2 regions of the Levilactobacillus suantsaii genome follow, and region 2 is predicted to be linked to the other one. Evidence: predicted binding sites of a transcription regulator. Region 2 holds the regulator's gene; the other holds the start of a gene.
The links. Region 2 encodes Rex, which represses fermentation and respiration genes when NADH is low (regulators of the CRP and FNR family bind a similar motif). Its sites were predicted from a motif close to TTGTGAANTANTTCACAA; they were not measured.
Positions count from the first base shown of each region.

Region 1: a site for Rex is predicted at 2,748-2,765, ahead of H3M12_RS01735 (NAD(P)-dependent alcohol dehydrogenase). Genes of this name have one in related genera too.

Region 1 is NZ_CP059603.1:364,887-370,747, forward strand. It holds gene aldA (aldehyde dehydrogenase) at 1-1,440, opposite strand, end outside; gene H3M12_RS01735 (NAD(P)-dependent alcohol dehydrogenase) at 1,495-2,616, opposite strand; gene H3M12_RS01740 (LVIS_2131 family protein) at 3,192-3,818, opposite strand; gene H3M12_RS01745 (linear amide C-N hydrolase) at 3,975-4,676, shown strand; gene H3M12_RS01750 (C40 family peptidase) at 4,832-5,311, shown strand; gene H3M12_RS01755 (IS30 family transposase) at 5,399-5,861, opposite strand, start outside.
Region 2 is NZ_CP059603.1:1,355,575-1,361,435, reverse strand. It holds gene H3M12_RS06275 (APC family permease) at 1-552, opposite strand, end outside; gene groL (chaperonin GroEL) at 868-2,493, opposite strand; gene groES (co-chaperone GroES) at 2,557-2,841, opposite strand; gene H3M12_RS06260 (redox-sensing transcriptional repressor Rex) at 3,146-3,787, opposite strand; gene H3M12_RS06255 (ABC-F family ATP-binding cassette domain-containing protein) at 4,181-5,861, shown strand, end outside.

The DNA of each region.
Region 1 (5,861 bases), 990 kb from region 2:
GTAAATCACGTGAGTATTCAAGTATTCTTCGATACCGTGACGACCATCGTCACCACCGATACCGGATTCCTTCCAGCCAGAGTGAGAACCGTTCATGGCTTCGAAGTTGAACCGGTTGATGTAGGTTTCCCCGTCTTCCAGTTCGTTAGCTGCCCGAGCAGCGTTGTCCAAGTTCTCAGTGAAGATGGAAGACGTCAACCCAAAGTCGCTATCGTTAGCCATGTTGATGGCATCATCTAAGGTCTTGAAGGTGACAATTGGCAGAACTGGGCCGAAGATTTCGTCTTGCACGATTTCAGAATCCTGCTTAACATCCTTGATAACCGTTGGGGCGTAGTAGAACCCGTTTTCGATTTCAATCTTGTGACCACCAGTAGTGACCGTCCCGCCGGCTTCAACGGCACGTTGAACCATGCCGTCGACCTTGTCCAAAGCGGCTTGGTTGATCAATGGACCCATGCCGGAGTCTTTGTCGGCGATTGGGTTAGCAACCTTAACGGCGGCCATCTTGTCCGTCAACTTCTTGGTGAATTCGTCAGCCACGTCTTCTTGGACGTAGATCCGTTCACAGTTGTTGCAAAGTTGACCGTTGTTGTCGATCCGTGAGTCGATGATGGATTGAACCGCCAAGTCGATGTCGGCATCGCTGCAGACAATAGCTGGGGCCTTCCCACCTAATTCCAGAGAAACCTTGGCCATGTGCGTGGATGCTGCAGCCATGACCCGCTTCCCGGAATCAACGGACCCGGTCAAACTAATAATGCCAATCTTCTTGTTGTGGGATAATTCGTCCCCGACAACCGAACCAGGACCCGTAACAAAGTTAACAACACCCTTTGGAATGCCAACCTTGTCGACAATCTTCGCAAATTCCAGCGCTAGGTTTGGCGTGTCAGAACTTGGCTTCATGACAATCGTGTTCCCGGTGACCAAAGCTGGCCCCATCTTCCGGGCAATCAGGAAGAATGGGAAGTTCCATGGTAAGATCCCGGCGGCAACCCCGATTGGTTGCTTGGCAATCATGATGTTTTCGTTCGCGTTGTCGGATTGAAGAATTTCCCCTTCATAGGTCCGCGCTGCCGATGCCATGTAGTCGAAGTAGTCCGCGGAGAACATAATTTCCGTGGTGGCTAAGGACCGAATCTTCCCCTGTTCTTCTTGGAGCATATCGATTAGGTGATCCGCTTGGTTGCGAACTTCCGTAGCCACGTCGTGTAAGTATTGGCCCCGAGTTGCGGCTGGAACGAACTTCCAGGTCTTTTCAGCTTCGTAGGCATCGTCGATGGCAGCTTTCGTTTCCTCGCGGGTCGCACTTGGCACCGTGGAAATCTTTTCCCCGGTCGAAGGGTTGAGAACCGTCAATAATTTCCCTGAATCGGAGTCCTTAAATTCACCATTAACGTACATTTGATAGTGCTTTAAATCTGTCGTAGTTGACATGTTTATGGCTTCCTTTAATTTTGAATTAATGACGACAACTAAATGATTCTGCGATTACTTACCCGGAACGTAATCTGGGTCGATAACTAAGACTGGCTTGATGGTCTTCCCACTGCCAGAGTCGGCGTTGGCTTCGTTGATTTGATCGAACTTGTAGAACTTTTCAGTCTTGTCGAAGTCAAACATGCCGGCTTGATAGAACTTGATTAACCGTGGAATATCAACTTGTGGAATGGCATCCCCCATGTTGACGCCGACGATCTTACGGTCGTTGACACAGAGGTCGTTCCAAGTATCCAAATCAATGTGGTTTGGCGTAACGGCGATTGTGGCGGTCGTCCCACCTTGGGCTAAGGCTTGAATGGAATCTTCCATGACTTTCTTGACCCCAGTAGTATCAACAGCCCAGTTGACACCGTAGCCATCCGTCAACTTCTTGATGGCTTCAACGGCATCTTCGCTCTTACTGTTGATGGTGTCCGTCGCGCCTAATTCCTTGGCTAAGGCCAAGCGAGAATCAACCACATCAATGGCGATAACCGTGGTGCAACCCGCAATCTTGCCGGCCATCATCGCAGCCAGACCAACGGCCCCAGTCCCAAAGACAGCGATAGTGTCGCCCGGCTTTGGTTGTAAGGTGTTGAGCACGGTCCCGGACCCGGTGACGTAGCCACAGCCCAGTGGCCCTAATTTCCGCAAATCCAAGTCCTTTGGTACCTTAACCGCGTTACGTTCCCGAACCACCGTGGTCGTGGTGAAGGAGGATTGGTCGAACATATCATCGACCTGGTGCCCATTTTCAGTAAAGTGAGCACTGCCGTCTGGCCGAACCCCAGACAAGTTATTCGCCGCGTAGTTTAAGCATTGTGTTGGAATCCCCTTCAAGCAGTTCGTACAATTGCCACAACCATAGAAGGAAAGAACGACGTGATCGCCGGGCTTGAAGTCCTTGACTTCGGGGCCAACCTTTTCAACAATCCCGGATCCTTCATGACCCAAGATGATTGGATAACCGATTTCCGCGTCACCTTTCCGTAACGCTTCGTCGGAGTGGCAAATCCCAGTCGCTACCATATGGATTTGCAAATCATCCGCCTGCATTGGGGCTAACTCAACATCGTCCCGCATTTCAAAGGAATCGCCTTTTTTATCAACAACTGCCGCTTTGATACGCATACAATCATCCCTATCTGTAAAATTCTGACATCCAGCAACTTGATCGTTGTGATTAATTCACACATTATAGTCTTTTTCTCCCACCAACAGTGGGAACACAAGTGGTAGCGGCACTTGCAAAAAAAGTCAGATTGTGAAGAATTACTCATTCCGCTCTACAAGTTCGTTATACCACTTTTTCGATTGAAATTAAAGGGCTTTCAGAAAGATTTTTCAAGTTTTTCGCTCCCCACTTCCACGCTTTTGTTGCCCCTTTGTTGTTCAGTTCACATTTTCCAGAACATTCCATCAGCGCCCCAGCGTTACGCTCGCAGCGGGTAAATCGGTCAACCCAATTCCGCGACAGTTGGGCATTTATCTTCCCTGTAGTCGTTTAAGGTTTCGACCATTAACTAATTGAAAAACTCGTTGAAAAGAGGCTTAGCATTGACCAACGTGTTACGGCCACTTGCCAACCAAACGATGACCTTGCAAACTGAAAAGTTTGCCCACTGACTTAACGAGATGAAAAAACGCCCGGTCCCTTACAGGTCCGAGCGCTGCTTTGCTTTAGTTACATTTTAAAATCATGCCGTTTATTTCTCCACCATAAACGAATGGTCCGGAATCCGGATCAACGTGTACCGGTGCGCCAGGCGTCCGGCATGCAAGCCAATCCCGTTCAAGAAGTTTTTCTTGTAGGTGGTCTCAATCACGCCGACCCAAGCCTTTTGGTGCCGCTGGTCATATTTCGCAACTTTCTTTTTATTCCACTTATACGCAGATGCTGGTAAGTTGATTGGCTTCTTCCCCGTCGATACGGTCGCAACGGTACTATCGACCTGGTAGCGCTCGCCTTCAGTCAGGTAGGTGTACTGTTGGATTGGCTTGTCACCACCACCGTTATTGACCTCGACGTAATACGACGAGCCCTTGCTATCACCGGTAGTCAAGACCAGTGGTTCGTAACGCGTCTCCTGTGTGACCCGACTGCCCAAATGACTCTCGTTTTGGAAAAAGGTGGTGGCACTCATCCCCCCGAAGAACAGGAGCCAAACGACCAGTTCAACTGTCGAAATGATGAAATTGCGCCACGAGAAGCTCCGGCCCTCCTTCACAATCAAATGAATCCGCCGTACTCGCATATCATGCGTCATCCAGACGAGGGTGATCAGAACCAGTAACCACAAGCCCATCCCCACTAAGTTCCAACTTGATTTCATTCCAACATTCGTTCCCTTCCGCAATTTCTCCAATATTAAATGCTAAATTTCAATTACCCTTAAGCTTACGAGATTCGCCTACCGAATACAAGCGCATTCTAAGATTAATTCCGTTATACTAAAGGCAGTTTATTTCCTTAAGGAGGTTCTTGCTCTGTGTGTACTAGTCTAACCTATACGAACGGTGCCGGCCACCACTTTTTCGCCCGCACCATGGATTTTCCGACCACCACGCCCTGGCGGCCCGTCTTTTTACCCCGAGATTACCAATGGACCACCGCTTTGGGGGTGACCCGCACCACCCGTTACGCGTTATTGGGTGGCGGACGCCCCGCCGCGGACCGGCCGGCCTACCTAATGGCCGATGGGGTCAACGAAGCGGGTATCACCTGTGCGGAGCTTTATCTGCCTGGCGCCGTGACCTACGCCGACGACCCCGTTGCCGATAAAATCAACCTGACCCCGCAAGACTTCATCAACTGGGTCTTAGGTGAACACAACAGCCTTACCGCCGTAAAGCGCGATCTAGCTCAAGTCCGACTGATCAACCGCCGTTGGGGTAACGACCGTTATGTCTATCCCTTCCACTGGCTGTTAAGCGACCGGCAGGGACACACGCTGGTCATCGAGCCCACTAGTCTGGACCTACACGCCGTTGCCAACCCCAGCGAGGTGTTGACCAACACACCGGTACTGGCAACCCATGAACAGAACCTGAACGACTTTTTAGGCGTCTCGGCCGACCACTTTACCACGGCGACCATCGCCGCGGCTAAAACCTATCTGACGGAGCATCCCGATTTACCCACCAGCACCGTGCCGACCCGGCGCTTCCCGCACGCTTATTCGGCAGATTAATTTTGTATTTTACAAGCCCTTTCAAGACTTTAACCCGATTGATATTATGTTGAAACAATACTGTAACAACGTCTTGATAGTATTGAAGATGTTGTTTACATAGTTTTAATTAATTTCCAAAAAAATATTTATCAATGAGGGGTTTGTTTAGTTCTATGAAGAAAACAGTTGCTAAAGTTATTTTGTCACTCGTTGCCACGGTTGCCTTTGCGTTCACTGGTGCTCAAATGAGCCAACCAACTGAAGCGCAGGCCGCTTCCCAGGTGTCTTACAGTAAGATCTACAAGGTTGCCAAGGCCCAATTAGGCAAACCTTACGGCTGGGGCGCCACTGGCCCTTCCCGGTTCGACTGCTCCGGTTTCACCAGCTACGTGTACAAGCACGCCGCTAAGAAGACCATCCCCCGGACGGCCCAAGCGCAATACAACAAGTACAAGCACGTGTCTTACAAGCACATCAAGAAGGGCGATTTGGTCTTCTTCGGTGGCAGTAAGCATTCCATCTCCCATGTCGGCTTATACGTTGGCAATGGTAAGATGATCGATTCGCAAAACCGTGGTGTGGTGAGAGAAGCCGTTCACGCCCCATGGTGGCACGCAGTCGGTTACGCCCGCGTCGGTAACGTCATCAAGTAAGCAACTTTAGCAAAACTGATTTCAGCAAACAAACGACCCGAATTCTCCTGCCTTAGGCGCGGGAGGATTTTTTTGTGGGACGAATTGTCAAATCAAGTGTAACTTTTTACCGAAGAAAACTTCAGATGGTGTCTTCCAGCCTAAGACCTTACGGGGGCGATTATTTAAATTCCTGACAAACTTCGCGATATCTTGATCGGTCAGTTCATCAAGGTCAGTTCCTTTGGGAAAATACTCTCGGATGAGACCATTGGTATTTTCGTTGGTCCCACGTTGTTGTGGTGCGTGCGGGTCTGGAAAATAGACTGAGATACCAAGCTCTTTACCGACTTCACGATAACCCGCAAACTCTGTACCTCGGTCTGGTGTAAGCGTACGAACGCGTTTAGGTGTGACTGTATGCAGGAGGTCGATCATCGCTTGGGTCACATTCTTGGCATTCACTTTGGGTACACGCTCAGACAGAAGGTATCGTGACTTACGGTCGACCAGTGACACTAAACCCGAACGCCCGACCTTGCCGCGAACGGTATCGCCTTCCCAATGGCCA
Region 2 (5,861 bases):
CATGACTAGAATCATGACGATGAAGAAATACACTGGAATGGTCAAAAAGGCCGCTGATTCGCGCATCCCCCGTAGGTTCAATAACATAATCCCAATCACAATCAGGACGGATACTAACACCGAATACGGGGACAACGCCGGAATCGCCGACGTGATGGCCTCGGTCCCAGAAGTGGTCGAAACGGCCACGGTCAACATGTAATCAACCAGTAATGATCCCCCGGCGACCAGCCCCGCGTTTTGGCCCCAATCGGTGGTCGCAACCACGTAGGCCCCCCCGCCGGAAGGATATGCCCGGATAATCTGCTGATAAGAAAGCGTGATGGCAAATAACAGTACTAAAACCAAAGCGGCAACCCAGAGTTGGTACATCAGGGCTGCAGCGGATAAGGTAATTAAGACTGTGGTAATTTGCTCAGTACCATAAGCCACGGAAGATAGCGCATCAGACGACAGTAACGCTAAAGCTTTAAACTTAGTTAGCGCCTGGCCGCCTTCGTCCATGGTTTTGAGGGGTTTCCCAATTAAAACCCGCTTTAAATAATGCCACATGACTATTTACTCCTTATCTCCACGAAATAATGATTGAAACCCCGGCCAGAGACCGGAAAACACCACTCGCTTTTGCGAATGCAAACGTCATTCTACTACATCTAGGTCCACATTACCACAATTCTTCGCATTAACAACCCGCAATTTTACCGCCCCGAAGCCCCTCGCCGCCACCCGCTGCTTTCACTCCTAGGTACTCGTTGCCCGTCAACTTGTTTACCGGCTTAGCGATCCACCCATTTATCGGCGCCACCGCACACAAAAAAGCCCGGACCGAGGTCCAGGCTTGATAACACATTACTAATTTAATTGAGCTTACATCATACCGCCCATGCCGGGTTGTGCGGCTGGAGCAGCAGGTGCTGGGTTCTTTTCTGGCTTGTCCGCAACCACCGCTTCGGTCGTCAGCAACAAGGCAGAAACAGAAGCAGCGTTTTGCAGGGCAGAACGGGTGACCTTGGTTGGGTCGGTAATGCCGGCAGCAACCATGTCTTCGTACTTACCGTTGGCGGCGTTGTAACCAATACCTGGCTTTTCGCCCTTTAAGTGTTCAACGACAACGGAGCCTTCAACACCAGCGTTTTGCGCGATTTGGCGAACGGGTTCTTCCAGAGCGCGGAGCACGATGTTGACCCCCGTCTGTTCGTCGCCTTCAGCTTCAACGGCGGCGACATCCTTGATGACGTTGATCAAGGAAGTCCCCCCACCAGCAACGAAGCCTTCTTCAACGGCGGCACGGGTCGCGTTCAAGGCGTCTTCAATCCGGTACTTGCGTTCCTTCAATTCGGTTTCAGTAGCAGCACCGACCCGAACGACAGCAACCCCACCGGCTAACTTCGCCAAACGTTCCTTCAGCTTGTCACGGTCGAAATCAGAAGTCGTGTCAGCGATTTGACCCTTGATTTCATCAACCCGAGCGGAGATTTGGTCCTTAGAACCAGAACCTTCAACAATCGTGGTGTTGTCCTTCGTGACGTTGACCTTTTGAGCTTGGCCTAATTGATCGATGGTCGTGTCCTTTAAGTTCAGGCCTAAGTCATCGGTGATGACAGTCCCACCAGTCAGAACGGCGATGTCTTGGAGTTGAGCCTTCCGGCGGTCACCAAAGCCAGGGGCCTTAACAGCAACCACGTTGAAGGTTCCGCGCATCTTGTTCAAGACCAACGTTGGCAAAGCTTCACCAGTGATGTCATCGGCGATGATCAACAGGGAACGGCTTTGTTCAACGACGGATTGTAATAATGGTAAGATGTCTTGGATGTTCCCAATCTTCTTATCCGTGATTAAGATGTATGGGTTGTCCAGGTTAGCTTCCATCTTGTCGTTGTCGGTGACCATGTATTGAGACATGTAGCCACGGTCGAATTGCATCCCTTCAACCACGTCCAGGCTGGTTTCAACCCCACGGGATTCTTCAATGGTGATGACCCCATCGTTACCAACCTTTTCCATGGCGTCAGCAATCAAGGAACCAGTTTCCTTGCTGGCAGAAGAAATCGAGGCGATTTGGGCGATGTCGTCCTTGGTCTTCACATCGTGAGACATCTTGTGCAGGCCCTTAACGGCAGCGGCCGTTGCCTTTTCGATCCCGCGACGGATGCCAACTGGGTTGGCACCGGCCGTGACGTTCTTCATGCCTTCGTTAACGATGGCTTGGGTCAAAACCGTGGCCGTCGTAGTCCCGTCACCAGCGATATCGTTGGTCTTGGAAGCAACTTCGGAAACCAGCTTAGCGCCCATGTTTTCAAAGTGGTCGTCTAATTCGATGGCCTTAGCGATGGTAACCCCATCGTTCGTGATGGTCGGGTTACCGTAACTTTGTTCCAGCACCACGTTGCGACCCTTAGGCCCTAAGGTGGTCTTGACCGTGTCAACTAACTTGTCGACACCGGTTAACATTGCGCTACGTGCATCTTCAGAAAATTTCAATTCTTTAGCCATTATTCTCGTTCACCTCATATAGATTTTTTTAAATGAATTTTTAAATCAATCGTGGGGAAAGTCTTAGTCGATAACCGCAACTAAGTCCTTTTCGTGTAAAACAAGGTAAGTCTGGTCTTGGTACTTAACTTCCGTACCCGCATACTTATCGAATAAAACCTTGTCGCCAACTTTGACGCTTGGCGCAACCTTATCGCCATTGTCTAACACCCGGCCGTCGCCGACTGCGACAACGTTAGCCGTTTGCGGCTTTTCTTGCGCGTTACTTGCTAACACAATGCCGCCAACCGTTTCTTCTTGCTCTTCTGGTTGGTCTAAAATGACGCGGTCTCCTAATGGTTTTAACACTTGAATCCCTCCAATGAACTTACTATTAACATTAGTTTTTAGCACTGTTAGCACTTGACTAACATAAGTGCTAATCACAGTTTCTAATATATGAGTTTTCGTTTTAAAAATCAAGGAATTTAGCAAACTTTCTAAGGCGGCCCAACCAGTTGCACCCAATAACACCGTGTCGCCCCGGGCTTCTCGCCATTAGCGTACCAAAAAGGCGCTGGGACCGTGGTCCCAGCGCCATTCTCACCAATTCATCCTGCCTCTAGCATTTAAGGGGCGCAATTAGTCAGTTAAACGTGACGTTTTAAAGCCCTTAGGCTTCCTTTTGGTTGTAGTGTTCCAAAAAGTAGATCAGGGTCTGCAGTTCGTTGGTCAAGTCCACGTTTTGCACCCGAACGCCCTTCGGCACCGTAATCCGCAGTGGCGTGAAGTTCAAGATTCCTTTGATGCCACCCGCCACAGCTTCATTCGTCACTTCTTGGGCGACATCGGAAGGAATGGTCAAGATAGCGACCTGAATTTGCTGTTCCTCGAGTTGCGTCCGCAAATCAGACATCGGGTAAATCGGGACCCCACTTTGAATGGTGTTCGCAATTTCTTCATTGATATCAAACGCCGCACTGATCCGGACGTTACTGTCCTGGTGAAAGTTAAAGTTCAAGAGGGCGTGGCCCAAATTCCCGACCCCGATCAAGGCGACACTAGTCAGTCGGTCTTGGTTCAAGATCTTGCGGAAAAACTTAATCAAACTCTCGACGTCGTATCCGTAACCACGTTTCCCTAACGCTCCAAAGTAGGAAAAGTCCCGCCGAATCGTGGCGGAATCCACCTTTACTGCCTCGGAAAGTTCCGTGGACGAAACCCGCGTCTTATCCGCGTCCAAAAGAATATTCAAGTAGCGATAGTAAATCGGCAACCGTTTCGCCGTCGCGCGTGGAATTTTTTGTTCTGTCAAAGCATGTTACCTCCTAATCAATTCTTGCCGGTCATCGCTTGATAAGATTTCGTCACGATAACTTACAAACCTAACTTATAGTCTAATTGTGAAACCTGATTTCCTATAGATTATAGCATATCAGCCCATCTTGTGAAAGAATTTGCAAATATTTTTCAAATTCCTTCACAATCTGCATTTGTGCATAACGAGCCTAATTATTTCACAAGCCCGCCCAAAACGCAATTTTATTTCTCATATTTCTCACAAACTAGTTTACGGGGCAAAATTGTAGCGGTCGCTTCTACCCGTTGCTTCCCTCCATTCCCCCCTAGACAATATTTCGGCTTAACTGCACAATATGCTAAAATGAAGGTTATTAATGAAAGTCATACCGAAAAGGAGGTTGGTTTTGTGATTCTCTTACAAGTCCAACAAGTGTCCCGGCGGTTTGGCGCTACCGTGCTGTTTCACGACGTGACTCTCGACGTCAGTGACCACGGCCGGGTAGCGCTCGTCGGACGCAACGGGGCTGGTAAATCCACCCTAATTAAAATGATTGCCGGGGAAACCACCCCCGATGACGGTCAAATCACCCGCAAACGCGGATTGACCGTTGGCTACCAGGCGCAAAACGCCGGGTTAAACTCTACTAAAACTGTTTGGAATGAAATGTTAACCGTCTTCGCCAAGTTACGGGCGATGGAACAAAAAATGCACGACCTGGAAGGCCAAATGAGTGACCCCCAGGTCATTGCTGACGCCGACCAATTGCAGCAGATCACCAAGACCTACGATCAATTGCAACAGGACTTCAGTGACCAAAATGGATACGGCTACCAAGCCGAGATTCGGGGCGTACTCCACGGGTTCGAATTCAACGAAGACTACTATGATAAACCTGTCAGCGAGCTTTCCGGGGGACAACGGACCCAATTGGCCTTAGCCAAGCGCCTACTGGAAAAACCGGACCTCTTGATCTTAGACGAACCCACGAACCACCTCGACGTCGAAACTTTGACCTGGCTAGAAGGCTATTTACAAAGTTACCCCGGCGCCCTACTCGTCGTCTCCCATGACCGGTACTTCCTGGACCACGTGGCAACTGAAGTCTATGACATGTCCCGTGGCAGTCTCAGCCATTATCAAGGTAACTACTCGCACTTTATCGACGAGAAAGCTCAGCGACTCCAGCAAGCCTGGAAGGAATACGACAAGCAACAGACCGAAATCTCCAAGCTCGAAGACTTCGTTAACCGTAACATCGTGCGGGCCTCGACTACCAAGCGGGCCCAGGCCCGGCGCAAACAATTGGAAAAGATGGACCGCTTAGACCGGCCCGAGGGTGACGAAAAGGTCGCGCGTTTCTCCTTTCGTCCCCACCGCCAAAGTGGCAACGTTGTCCTCGACGTGGTCAACGCTGCCGTCGGATACGATGGCCACACCCTATCTTCGCCCATTAACTTGGACATCAAGAAACATCAAGCTATCGCCATCGTGGGGCCCAACGGGGTCGGTAAATCGACACTGCTTAAGACCATCTTAGGCAAGCTACCGGCGTTAAAGGGCCAGATCATTTTTGGCACCGGCGTAGACACCGGCTATTACGACCAAGACCAGGCTAACCTGCATGATAAGAAGACGGTACTTCACGAGCTTTGGGACGACCACCCAACCACGCCGGAGGGCGATATCCGCTCGATTCTGGGCAGTTTCCTGTTTACCGGCTCCGATGTGGACAAGACCGTTCACAGCCTCAGTGGGGGCGAAAAGGCCCGACTTTTGTTAACTAAGCTGGCCCTACGTCACGATAACTTCTTGATGCTTGATGAACCGACCAACCACTTGGATATCGATAGCCGTGAAGTTTTGGAAAACGCCTTAAACGACTTCGATGGGACCATCCTGTTCGTCTCCCATGACCGGTACTTCATCAACCAAATCGCCACGCAGGTAATCGAGTTAAGCCCTAACGGGACGACCCGCTATCTGGGCAACTACGATTACTATGTCTCCAAGAAGGCCGAACAAGATGCCTATGCGGCAAAGGAAGCCGCTGAAGCGGAGGCCGCCCACCCGACCGTCACGGCACCCA